DNA from 3 places in the Vibrio sp. JZG10 genome. Region 3 is predicted to be linked to each of the others. Evidence: predicted binding sites of a transcription regulator. Region 3 holds the regulator's gene; each other region holds the start of a gene.
The links. The regulator CRP, encoded in region 3, controls carbon source genes, mostly activating them, when cyclic AMP is high. The targets are predictions, from matches to a motif close to TGTGANNNNNNTCACA.

Region 1 (4,291 bases), on a different contig from region 3:
GAGTAAATGGCTAAACAGTCTATTAATGAACGGACTTGGTTCCCTGAAGACTCGGCATATACAGCGAAAATTTCATATGCCAATTGCTATCCTTGTCACCGCACAGTACCAGTTTGGCCTATGGCACAACAATCTATGATTGCGGTGTCTTTAATATCACATCACACAGCAAAACGCCTATTAGATCTGATATTGCTGGGCAAGTCATTTGCCCATCGATTATGTAATATTCATTACGTGATTAAGTATCAACCTTAACCACTATCCTGTGATTAATACATTATAGAGTTTCACCGCAAAACTGTAGCACCAAATAGAGCGCAAACGGTTTGTATCTCAAAATTTCCTAGCCCCTATTCCATCGGCTGCGTAACTCATAGACTGAGGTCGGCACCCGGTGAGATTTTGGAGCCCGAAAAACGAAAAATGCCCCGCAGCAATCTCTTGCTACAGGGCATGATGTAAAACGGCGTCTATATATTAAGAACCGATTCTAATTATAGTGCTGCAAGGCTTAAGCAGAAGCCTGCAATTGTCGCTGCCATAAGGTTAGACAACGTACCTGCAAGAACAGCTTTAACACCCATGCGAGCGATGTCACTACGACGGTTTGGTGCAAGGCTACCTAGACCACCAAGTAGAATCGCGATAGAAGAAAGGTTCGCGAAACCACATAGTGCGAATGAGATGATAGCTGTTGTCTTCTCAGACATTACTTCACCAGTTGCCGCGATTACTTGAGCGTTTTCACCTAGGTATGGTGTGAAGTTCAAGTAAGCAACGAATTCGTTCACTACGATTTTCTGACCGATGAATGAACCAGCAGTTACTGCTTCAGCCCATGGAACACCGATTAGGAATGCTAGTGGAGAGAATGCGTAACCTAGGATTAGCTCTAGCGTTAGTTCTGGCATGCCGAACCAACCACCGATGCCACCTAGCATACCGTTGATCAGCGCGATTAGACCAACGAATGCGATTAGCATTGCACCTACGTTAAGCGCAAGTTGTAGACCAGAAGCCGCACCGCCCGCTGCTGCGTCGATTACGTTTACTGGTTTGTCGTCGCCGCCGTCCATCGCTTCTTCGATACTTTCGTGAGGCTGGTCAGTCTCTGGGTGAAGGATTTTAGCGAATAGTAGACCACCTGGTGCCGCCATGAATGATGCTGCTACTAGGTACTCTAGTGGAACACCCATTGAAGCGTAGCCCGCTAGTACACCACCAGCAACAGAAGCTAGACCACCACACATTACCGCGAATAGCTCTGATTGAGTCATTTTTGGAACGAATGGACGAACAACTAGAGGTGCTTCTGTTTGACCTACGAAAATGTTTGCTGCTGCTGACATTGATTCCGCACGTGAAGTGCCCAGCGCTTTTTGTAGTGCGCCACCAAGAATCTTGATAACCCATTGCATAACGCCAATGTAGTAAAGAACTGAAATCAGTGCAGAGAAGAAGATCAGTGTAGGAAGAACACGGAATGCGAAGATGAAACCGCCGCCGCCGAATACTTCGAACATCTTGTCAGAAACAAGACCACCGAACAGGAATGATGAACCATCGTTACCGTAGTTGATAACGTTAGAAACACCTGAAGAGAAACCGTTTAGTAGATCACGGCCCCAAGGTACATACAGAACAAATGCACCTAATGCGAATTGGATAGCGAATGCGCCACCCACAGTTCTTAGATTGATAGCTTTTCGGTTATTAGAAAATGCCACTGCAATCGCAAGAAGCACTACCATACCGATTAGGCTCATAAACAGGCTCATAGTTTATGACTTCCTTATAAGTTATTTATTGGCGTGTTACAAAATGGAGCTATAAAGCGGGAGCAATTATACTCATGCAGAATCAATTAAAGTAATGCCAGCCTCACACTTTCCTATAAGATTCATGATTGATTCAGCCAGCTTTGTGAGTTAATTCACAATAAGCAGGAAAACGTTTTCTATTTCAAACCACATCTTTAGATTTTATTCACATATCGAGAAAGCAAAATTGCTATTTTTCCATAACTGAGAGGCAATCGATTGCTTTGAGCCGTTATGCAACTCTACGAGCTCATTAAAGACATGAATGAGTTTGGCTGGGTGATTCGACTCCCCTTGATATCCAAGTATAGGCATATCCGGTGCATCTGTTTCGATCACGAGATGTTTGAGTGGTAATTTTTGAATTGCGTCGCGCGTTTTCTTCGCTCTTGGGTAGGTGATGGTTCCTCCTACACCGATAAAAAAACCTATTTTGACCCACTCCATTGCTTGCTGATAACTCCCAGAGAAAGCATGTAGCACACCTCCCCGAGGGAGCTTCGCCGCTTTAACCATTTGAATAAGGCGATTGTGCGCTTTTCGGCTGTGTAAAATAACTGGGAGTTCGAAGCGTCTAGCCAGTTCAAATTGAACTTCAAGTGTCTTTTCTTGCAACTGTGGGTCAACATCAATGGCAAAATCTAGCCCACACTCTCCTATTGCCACGCACTGGGGAACATTTTGTTTTAGATAATGTTCCAATTCAGCAAAGTGCTGCTCGACGTTATCTTCAAGAAAATACGGATGAAACCCAAGGGCGTAATACAAATTGGCATGTTGATCTGCCAAGGTTTGAATACGAGCCCAGTTTTGAGGTCCCACTGAAGGAATCAGAATTCTTGTCACACCTTGCGTTTGAGCTAGCTGAAGTTGATGTGCAAAGTCACCTTGGAATACATCAAAGTCAAAGTGACAATGGGTATCAAAGAGCTTCATCTTGAGACTTTTTATCTGTACCGACAAACTGAGAATCAGAAAATAGCAGAGCTTCACTGTTCTCTTCATTTTGATGGGCAGGATCTTTTCGATACGGAACGCAGCTGCGTTTTTGATCGGGGGTTAGCCCCATCTCCTTGCACCAGTCGTCGTAACGCTTCAATCCTCGTTTAAACCAGTTCATATCTCATCCTTATAAAAAACGCCCTTGGCTAAGTTTATAGCCAAGGGCGTTTTAAAATCTAGTTTGCGTTAAAGCTTACCCAAACCGCTTTTTGATTAGTGCTCACGCGTCGCACGGAAATCAATATCAGGGAAACGCTCTTTCGCCAAGTTTAAGTTAACCATTGTTGGCGCAATATACGTTAAGTTATCACCACCATCCAATGCTAAATTTGCTTGGTTCTTACGTTGGAACTCATCCAGTTTCTTCGCATCATCACACTCAACCCAACGCGCAGTTGCAACGTTGATGCCTTCATAAATCGCTTCAACGTTATATTCAGACTTCAAACGAGCCACAACAACATCGAACTGAAGTACACCAACGGCACCAACGATCAGATCGTTGTTTTGTAGTGGACGGAATACCTGTACCGCACCTTCTTCTGATAGTTGCACCAAGCCTTTTAGTAGCTGTTTCTGCTTTAGTGGATCTTTCAGGCGAATACGACGGAACAGTTCCGGGGCGAAGTTCGGAATACCAGAGAACTTCAGTGACTCACCTTGAGTAAAGGTATCACCAATCTGGATAGTACCGTGGTTATGCAGACCAATGATATCACCCGCGTAAGCGTGTTCTGCACGTGAACGGTCACCCGCCATAAAGGTTACTGCATCAGAGATACTCACCTGCTTGCCAAGACGAACGTGGTTCATCTTCATACCCTGCGTGTAAGTACCCGATACAATACGCATGAATGCGATACGGTCACGGTGTTTCGGGTCCATGTTTGCTTGGATCTTGAATACGAAACCAGAGAACTTCTCTTCTGTCGCTTCAACTTCACGCTCAACCGCTTGACGCGTTTTCGGTGCTGGTGCCCACTCTGTTAGACCGTCTAGCATGTGGTCTACACCGAAGTTACCTAATGCGGTACCGAAGTAAACTGGCGTCAGGTCACCTGTTAAGAACATTTCCAAATCAAACTCAGGGCAAGCACCCATAACAAGCTCAAGCTCTTCTCGAACACTTTCCGCAAGGCCTGCACCGACTTTTTCATCAAGCTCTGGGTTATCTAGACCTTTGATGATTCGAACTTCTTGAATCTCATGACCGTGACCAGATTCGTATAAAATCGTTTCATCACGGTGAATGTGGTACACACCTTTAAACTCTTTACCACAGCCGATTGGCCACGTGATAGGCGCACACATCATGCCCAATTCGTTTTCTACTTCGTCCAATACTTCCATTGGATCACGAACGTCACGGTCAAGTTTGTTCATGAAGGTCACGATTGGCGTATCACGTAGACGGGTTACTTCCATCAACTTACGAGTACGATCCTCGACACCTTTCGCTGCATCGA
Region 2 (4,291 bases), on a different contig from region 3:
TTGTCGTGAAACAGTTCAAAATCGATATCATTGGAAGCTAGCGCCTCACTCACTTGTGCATCGAGCTCTCGTTCATTTACTTCATAGTGAATATTCGCCATAACAGACGTTGCTTCAAGTGTTTTCGCCCATTCACTAATCACTTCGGTACAATCAGAAAACGACGGCACCTCTTTATATAAAAAAGGCACATTCAGGCTTTCCAACTCGTCGTTGAGATACTCTAAACGACGAGCAATGAGATCCGCCTGCATCGGCGCCATGTGGTGTTCTCGCCACTGCTCTGGCGTCGCGATGAAACAAGCGACAACAGGCTGACCTGAATCTAACGCCGCTTTAAGTGCGGTGTGGTCTAACGTTCGTAAATCACGTCGAAACCATACTAAGATCATGGTGTCTCCTTCGTTTCGTCTATTCTGTTAGGTGCAGTTTCTCAATCACTTCAGAACATCCAATACGTTCGCCAAAACGTGTTTGAAGCATTTTGATAGACTCCACTTGCTTAGCTGCCAGCGCTTTATTGGAAAACAGGTAAATAAGCGAGTAGCTATCAACAACTTCGTGCTCCAGTAAACCAGAGACATCATCAACTTTGTCGATCAACGTCGTGTGATACCCTTGCTCACACAACTTCGCTGCTTGAATCCAGCTCTCTGCTTCCCTATGTTGTTCAAAGCTGATAAGCAAGCACTTCCCTTTGGAAGCGGCTTTGTTTTCAGAGTCGATAACAAGGGCAAGACGAGTAATCAAACAAGTTTGAAATAACCCCATCTGCAACGATCTCAGCGATCCTTTGACCATCTCCAGCGCGTCAAATACAGGGTCAATAAATTGTTCAATAACCAAGTTCAATGGATACTCTTTGAGAACAGAAGCAAGTAAGCTTTCCGCTTTGCCTCGATTCAGTTTCGAAAGTGCTGATAACATGGTTTCTACTTCTTCGAGAGTACGAACTTCATTGTTGACTTCTACGTCCGCACTTTTTCCCAAAAGTCCCTTTACTTTACCGATGGCAATCCCCTTCGCGAGCCAACTCTGGACTTCACGAATCGTATCGAGATCTTGCTGTCGATAAAGTCTGTGCCCTTTTTCTGTTCGCTGAGGCTGGATCAAATTGTATCTTCTCTGCCAAGCTCTCAGCGTAACTGGCTTCACACCCGTGATTTCTGCGACATCTCGGATCGCGTATAGTTTTTCTTCTGAACTACAAACCATAGCGTAATCTCATCTCCTGCGGATACGGTTCTAAAAACTTCTGTTTTGCTAAATACTCATCTGGGTAAGTGTTTAAGTAGTGCTTAATCAATGTCAACGGTGCTAATAATGGCAATGTACCAGTGCGGTAGTCATGAATTACTGTTGCTAATTCTTCTTTTTCGTCTTTAGTTAAAGCGCGCTTAAAATACCCTTGTAAATGCATTAGTACGTTAGTGTTGTTTTTTCGGCTAGCACGATTCGCAAGTGCCTTCATAAGACCTAAGCGATACTCTCGATAGAATTCTTCGATTTCATAGCTAGCGACATCGGCAACTAAACGACCAAGAGAGCGGTATGACTCAGGGTGATGCGCCATCAAGGTCAACTTATAGCGCGAATGAAAATCGATAATTTTGCCTCGAGTTGGCTCTCCGTCCATCGAGTCATAAAAGTCGTTCAGGCAAAATACTCGGGTAATAAAGTTTTCTTTTAATACAGGATCGTTGAGTCGGCCATCCTCCTCGACGGGCAACCAAGGCATTTTTTTCATCAGCGTTTGTGTGTACAAGCCGACGCCCTCTTTCGCTGCGTTATTTTTGCTATAAACCTTGACGCGCTCCATACCGCAAGTTGGAGACTTGGCACAGACGATGTAACCGCAAAGTTGCTCGCTTTGTAGTTCCTCCACTTTGTTAGCAGAGTAAGCAAGCATATTATCGGTATGGTCATTTTCTGGATTTTTAGTTTCTACCAGCGCCACACGCTCTTCTTCGGAAATCAAACGAATTGTTGGTCGCGGCACTGGCATTCCGACGCCCACTTCGGGACATACCGAAACAAAGTCAAAATATGGGCTGAGCTCTTTAGTCACAAAGTTACTTACTTTATGACCAGAGTCAAAACGAACTCGTTCACCCAAAACACAAGAACTGATACCTACTTTGATTGAAGATTCCATGATGACGCATCCCTATACAAAATGTTTTGTTGTATAACTTATAGCAAGGCTTTTCAGATTGTACAAGAAAATAAATTGTACAATTTAATCGTTTTACTCTTCTCAAGAGCATTTCGATCAGCGCTTTCTCAAAAGTTTTTGATGTTCTCAGAGTCCATTTTGTGCGCGCAATCGACAAATCGCTCAAAAGCGAATCGATTGCTCTTTTGCTTTCAACAGATTTAGTTATCAATGATGTTCATGGTTTCTAAAAGCGTGGTTTTTGTGACTAAGCTCTCAAGGGGCCACTGTACGTCCCGATATTATTGCTTCAACGAAAACGAACAAGTTCAACAGAATTGGTAATAGCGTCCTATACTAGAGGCGTTTTATCAAAACAAAACTTTGGAGAGCACTTATGGCAACCCCACACATCAATGCACAACCAGGTGATTTCGCTGAAACGGTTCTAATGCCAGGCGACCCTTTACGTGCTAAATACATCGCAGAAACGTTTCTTGAAGATGTGAAGCAAGTTTGTGACGTTCGTAACATGTTCGGCTTTACTGGCACTTACAAAGGCAAAAAAGTGTCTGTTATGGGTCACGGCATGGGTATCCCTTCTTGCTGTATCTACGTACACGAGCTAATCGCAGAATACGGCGTGAAAAACGTAATCCGTGTAGGTAGCTGTGGTGCGGTACGTGACGACGTTAACCTAATGGACGTTGTTATCGGTATGGGTGCTTCTACAGACTCTAAAGTAAACCGTATCCGTTTCAACAACCACGACTTCGCTGCAATCGCTGACTACGGCCTTCTAGAAGAAGCGGTAAACCAAGCACGTGCTCAACAAGTACCAGTGAAAGTTGGTAACGTATTCTCTGCAGACTTGTTCTACACACCAGAAGCTGACATCTTCGAGAAGATGGAAAAACTAGGCATCCTAGGTGTAGACATGGAAGCGGCTGGTATCTACGGTGTTGCTGCAGACCTAGGTGCGAAGGCGTTAACTATCCTAACGGTTTCTGACCACATCATCCGTGGCGAAAAACTAAGCTCAGAAGAGCGTCAAAAGTCGTTCAACGACATGATGAAAGTTGCGCTAGAAACCGCAATCAACATCTAAGAACAAGTAGTAAGTAATAATTTGCAGCCAGAGTTATTGCTGGCTGCCCGAATTATCCCGAGGGGGCGATTGTGTCTAACGGCGAACTGCCAAAAGACGCAGATGGGTTACAACTCAACTTTTGTAAAACATTGGCGTGTGACAACTTTGGATTGAGTGATGCAAAGCGTTACGTTCTGCAACATGCTAACCCTAAACGTCCGGCGATGGTATGCCGTGAATGTGGAGCTTTCCCCCCCTTACTTAACAATCGCGATGTCGTGAACGAACTTCATCGCCTGCGACACGTCCACAGTGACGGGTTGCCTGCGTGCCGCAATGATGATTGCGAGAACTTTGGACTATCCGTCCACACACATAAACACCTCTACCACGCTTTCGGTTACAGTGGTGATCGTCAACGTTACCGTTGTAAAGCGTGTCAAAGTACCTTTGTTGATAAATGGTCAGGCGCGAACAAAAAGCTACAATTCCAAGAGAATTTAATGGGCTTATTGTTTACTGGTTACTCTGTACGCGAGATCTGCCGAAAACTCAGTATCAACCCGAAAACCTTTTACGACCATGTTGATCATATTGCGAGTCGCTGTCGCCGTAAATTAGCCACTATTGATGCTCGTTGGGTAAACCACGCAACGCACTATGAATTGGCCTCAAACTATGTTGCATTGCAGCCAAACAGCAATAATGGTGTCTACTGGATTGTTTCTGGTGAAGCCCACTCAGGCTATATTCTTTGTCAACATGTGAACTATTCTGCTGATGAAGAGCCAATCGCCACGCTAGACCATAACCCGTACGACGAGGTCTCTCGTTTTGTTTCCCAAGAGTACACAGCGGAAGCAAGTGAACCGCCAGCGGAACCTTCGAACCTCCTGCGTGAGCGTATTGACCAAAAATACCAAACCATTTTGGCTCGCGGTAACGTGGAAGATCCTCTTGGTAATCTTTCTGTATTCCATTACCCATCTAAAGGTGCATTAGTTCGTCCGCCTTACACATCATACGCTCATTACCTGCATGTACTT
Region 3 (4,291 bases):
CGAACCGTATTGAACAAGGCTTTTCGAAAGTATATCGCCGTTACCTACTCTCTTCGCTCAAACGCAACGCATTGCAAAAACATCACTTGTTGCATGGCGAGCTCGCTTTGTCCTACAACTCAATAAAACGTGTCACACGATTGTATGAATTCGATGATTTGATCACGGCACCACTGCACGGTTTTAAAGACGCACAAGATTATTACGATCAATGTTCTGGCTTAAGTAAATTACAACAGATCACGCTACCGACACTGATCATTCACGCCAAAGACGATCCATTCATGACCGACGATGTGATCCCGAAATTTGTTCTGCCAGATAATATTGATTACCGTCTCTTTGAGCACGGTGGGCATGTTGGTTTCCTTACAGGTTCAGCGCTCAAGCCGAAATTTTGGTTGGAAGAAGCGCTGCCAGCGTATTACGAAAGTATTGCCGCAGATTACCTTTCTGCTGTATCCAAGCAGCGAAAGCAGTAAACTAGCCGCTCATCATAAAAGTTCGAGGTATTTATGATCATTCCATGGCAAGACATTGCGCCAGAAACATTGGAAAACTTAATTCGTGAATTCGTCTTACGTGAAGGCACGGATTACGGAACCGTCGAGGTTTCTTTGCAAGACAAAGTGGATCAAGTAAAAACTCAATTAGAAAAAGGCGAAGCGGTTATCGTGTTCTCTGAACTGCACGAAACCGTCGATATTCAGGTAAAAACAAAATTTTAGAACCTTCACATTTTACCGTACCCCACTCAATGACAAGGCATTGTTACGTGCTATAGTGGGTTATCGACCGTGCAGTAGCAGCCTACTGCACATTACAGGTAAGTAATTTTCGACAAGGTTTGTCATGTCAGCTAAACACCCAATTATTGCGGTTACTGGTTCATCTGGTGCCGGCACGACCACTACATCTGAAGCCTTCCGTAAGATGTTCAATATGATGAACGTTAAACCCGCATGGGTTGAAGGCGACAGCTTCCATCGCTTTACTCGCCCTGAAATGGATATAGAAATCCGTAAAGCGCGCGAGCAAGGTCGACACATTAGCTACTTTGGCCCTCAAGCTAATGACTTTCCAGGATTGGAAGAGTTTTTCCGTAAATATGGTCACGATGGCGCAGGCAGCGTACGTCGCTACCTACACACCTTTGACGAGGCCGTACCTTATAATCAAATGCCTGGTACCTTCACACCATGGCAGGACTTACCGGAGAACAGTGACGTTCTCTTCTATGAAGGCTTGCACGGCGGTGTTGTGGATGGCGATGTTAATGTCGCGCAACATGTGGATTTCTTGATTGGTATGGTACCAATCGTAAACTTAGAGTGGATCCAAAAGTTTGTGCGTGATACTCGTGACCGCGGTCATTCACGAGAAGCAGTAATGGATTCTATCGTGCGCTCGATGGACGATTATCTTAACTACATCACACCACAATTTTCTCGCACTCATATTAACTTTCAGCGCGTCCCAACGGTCGATACCTCTAACCCACTTAACGCGAAAGGTATCCCAAGCCTGGATGAGAGCTTTGTCGTTATTCGCTTGCGTGGGATAAAGAAAGTCGACTTCCCATATCTCCTGGCTATGATTGATGGCTCATTCATGTCACGCCACAACACGATTGTCGTACCAGGCGGTAAGATGAGCTTTGCAATGGAGCTCATAGTTCGGCCTATCCTACAACAGCTCATCGAAACAGGGAAAATTGGCTAAAAACCTGCCTGCGAAGATGTTTACTTTTCATACCGTGATCATGTGCACAGTTTTGCTTACAAAATCTCAATCATGGCACGATTAAAATCAAGAAATCGTTTTCGAAAAAGGATACTATTTCTTACCGAAACACAAGAGAGCTTGCAGCATATAAAAAGTGCTCTTATTCTAGTAGGCCTAATTCAGGCTTAGCTAAAATATGGATAGCGCAAGCGTACCCTGCAGAGGAAGTGAGATATTATGGTTCTAGGTAAACCTCAAACCGACCCAACATTAGAGTGGTTTCTTTCACACTGTCATATTCATAAGTACCCTTCAAAGAGCACGCTAATTCACGCGGGCGAAAAGGCAGAAACTTTGTACTACATCGTTAAAGGTTCTGTTGCGGTTCTTATCAAAGACGAAGAAGGTAAGGAGATGATCCTTTCTTACCTAAACCAAGGAGACTTTATTGGTGAACTTGGTCTATTCGAGGAAGACCAAGAGCGCACAGCTTGGGTTCGTGCTAAATCTCCTTGTGAAGTTGCTGAAATTTCTTTCAAGAAATTCCGTCAGCTTATCCAAGTAAACCCAGACATCCTAATGCGCCTTTCTGCGCAGATGGCTCGTCGTCTTCAAGTAACTAGCCAAAAAGTGGGTGACCTGGCGTTCCTAGACGTAACTGGTCGTATCGCTCAGACGCTTCTGAACCTTGCAAAACAACCAGACGCAATGACTCACCCAGACGGCATGCAAATCAAGATCACTCGTCAAGAAATCGGTCAAATCGTTGGCTGTTCTCGTGAGACAGTAGGTCGTATCTTGAAAATGTTAGAAGAGCAGAACTTAATCTCTGCGCACGGTAAAACTATCGTGGTTTACGGTACTCGTTAATCTCAAACCAGAGTGACGCGAACAAAATTATAAAAGCCACCAATGGCGACATTGGTGGCTTTTTATTTGTCTTGTAACCACATTGAGCTCAGAGCAACAAAAGACTAATGAGCAAGTTGATTAGCCGAAAGGTTAACCCTAAAAGTTAACCATTCGTACTTTCAAAGATTTTGTCCGCTGAAGCCGCCACAAAACCTGGGTACAGCTCACCGTTTTCCATCGGGTAGCGCTTAGCAAACTCGTAAAAGCCACCAGGGATAATTTCAGTGCCTTCGCTAAAGCGAACCGCCACTTTATCCGCCATGGTCGATGATTGTTCTAGCAGCACCTCAGGAGTGCCCTTCACTTCCCCGCCGTTTTCATTAATGGTAAATCCGGCCGTACGTAAGTGATCGTTTACTTGCTTCACTTCTTCGTATTCATTGAGCTGGTTAACGCTCACCGTGAAGTGGTTTGCGCCGTAACCATGCGCAGCCAACCATGATGCATACTCACTTTCTTTAGCCAACGTTTGGTAGTCAGCAAAGCTTAAATCCCACAAGCGTCCACCATGTAAGAATGCGCTATCGTTCAGCTTGCCTGCATCGACTTGTGCCACCAGCTTTTTCACAATCTCTTGCAGCTCAGGTGAACACTCCTCAACTTTTAGCTCACTAATAAAGACTTTAGGTTGCTTCGGATCAGGGTGCTCATAGTGTTTAGCAACCAACTTTTTACTTTCGAAAACGTAGTCACCACATGCCTGGTAGCCAATGGCTACAAATGGTTTAGCTAAGGTTTCGATACCAAGAGGCGCAATATTGAAGGTACGTAAAGCTATATGATCATTAATCAGAGGCTCATCTTCTTGAAGCAGCTGATGTACTTTCGCAGCAGAAGGGCAAAGACGTTGAATGTAATCTTGCCATAGCGATTCAAATAACACATCGGGCGTCATAACGACTCCTTGTTACGAGATGTAGAGTTAAAAGGTAAGCGGAAGTTGACTGCTCGTTCACAACGAAAAGTTGTCCAGAATAATGAACGAGCAGCCATCAACCTGTGACGGTAAATGCCAGTCAGTCAACACGCTTTTCCGAGTCTTTGCTCACTTTCCGTGTTCTGCCAACGATCACTACAACCCATACCTAAATGATTCGCCGGCAAGGTGAGCCGCAATACATGGTTGCGACTCTGTTATTAAAACTTATAGCGCCACACCTGGGCTTAATGTTGCAGGCAAGATAGTCTCTTGACCTTCCATTGATGCCATCGGGTACGCACAGTAGTCTGCTGCGTAATAAGCGCTTGGACGTAGGTTACCTGACGCACCAGGGCCACCAAATGGCGCATCACCACTTGCACCTGTGAGCTGGCGGTTACGGTTCACGATCCCTGCACGAATATGGTCAACGAAGTATTCCCATTCTTGGTCGTCAGTTGAAACTAAACCAGCAGAGAGACCAAAGCGCGTGTCGTTCGCCAGTTCTACGGCTTTTTCTAGCCCTTCGTAACGCACCACTTGCAGAAGTGGACCGAAGTACTCTTCATCTGGTAGCTCAGCAATGTCCGTTACATCAATAATGCCCGGAGAAACAAACGCCGCCTCTCCTGCTTTAGCTTCAATCAAGCTTTCACCACCAAGTGATTGAAGGTTCGCTTGTGCATCGAGAATGAACTTGGCTGCGGCAACGGAGATTTGCGGCCCCATAAATGG

Region 1: ACWYVB_RS11820 (NupC/NupG family nucleoside CNT transporter) is a predicted target of CRP. The motif match lies at 1,926-1,941, and genes of this name have one in related genera.
Region 2: deoD (purine-nucleoside phosphorylase) is a predicted target of CRP. The motif match lies at 2,419-2,434, and genes of this name have one in related genera.

The regions. Positions count from the first base shown of each region.
Region 1 is NZ_JBSUGE010000009.1:29,417-33,707, forward strand. It holds gene ACWYVB_RS11820 (NupC/NupG family nucleoside CNT transporter) at 498-1,781, opposite strand; gene ACWYVB_RS11825 (TatD family hydrolase) at 1,986-2,759, opposite strand; gene ACWYVB_RS11830 (DUF5363 family protein) at 2,746-2,943, opposite strand; gene prfC (peptide chain release factor 3) at 3,039-4,291, opposite strand, start outside.
Region 2 is NZ_JBSUGE010000004.1:291,460-295,750, reverse strand. It holds gene phrB (deoxyribodipyrimidine photo-lyase) at 1-392, opposite strand, end outside; gene ACWYVB_RS08270 (MerR family transcriptional regulator) at 412-1,215, opposite strand; gene ACWYVB_RS08265 (YbgA family protein) at 1,205-2,155, opposite strand; gene deoD (purine-nucleoside phosphorylase) at 2,553-3,263, shown strand; gene ACWYVB_RS08255 (hypothetical protein) at 3,335-4,291, shown strand, end outside.
Region 3 is NZ_JBSUGE010000030.1:15,165-19,455, forward strand. It holds gene ACWYVB_RS22370 (hydrolase) at 1-482, shown strand, start outside; gene ACWYVB_RS22375 (YheU family protein) at 516-728, shown strand; gene ACWYVB_RS22380 (phosphoribulokinase) at 853-1,722, shown strand; gene crp (cAMP-activated global transcriptional regulator CRP) at 1,963-2,595, shown strand; gene ACWYVB_RS22390 (DUF1338 domain-containing protein) at 2,741-3,532, opposite strand; gene astD (succinylglutamate-semialdehyde dehydrogenase) at 3,782-4,291, opposite strand, start outside.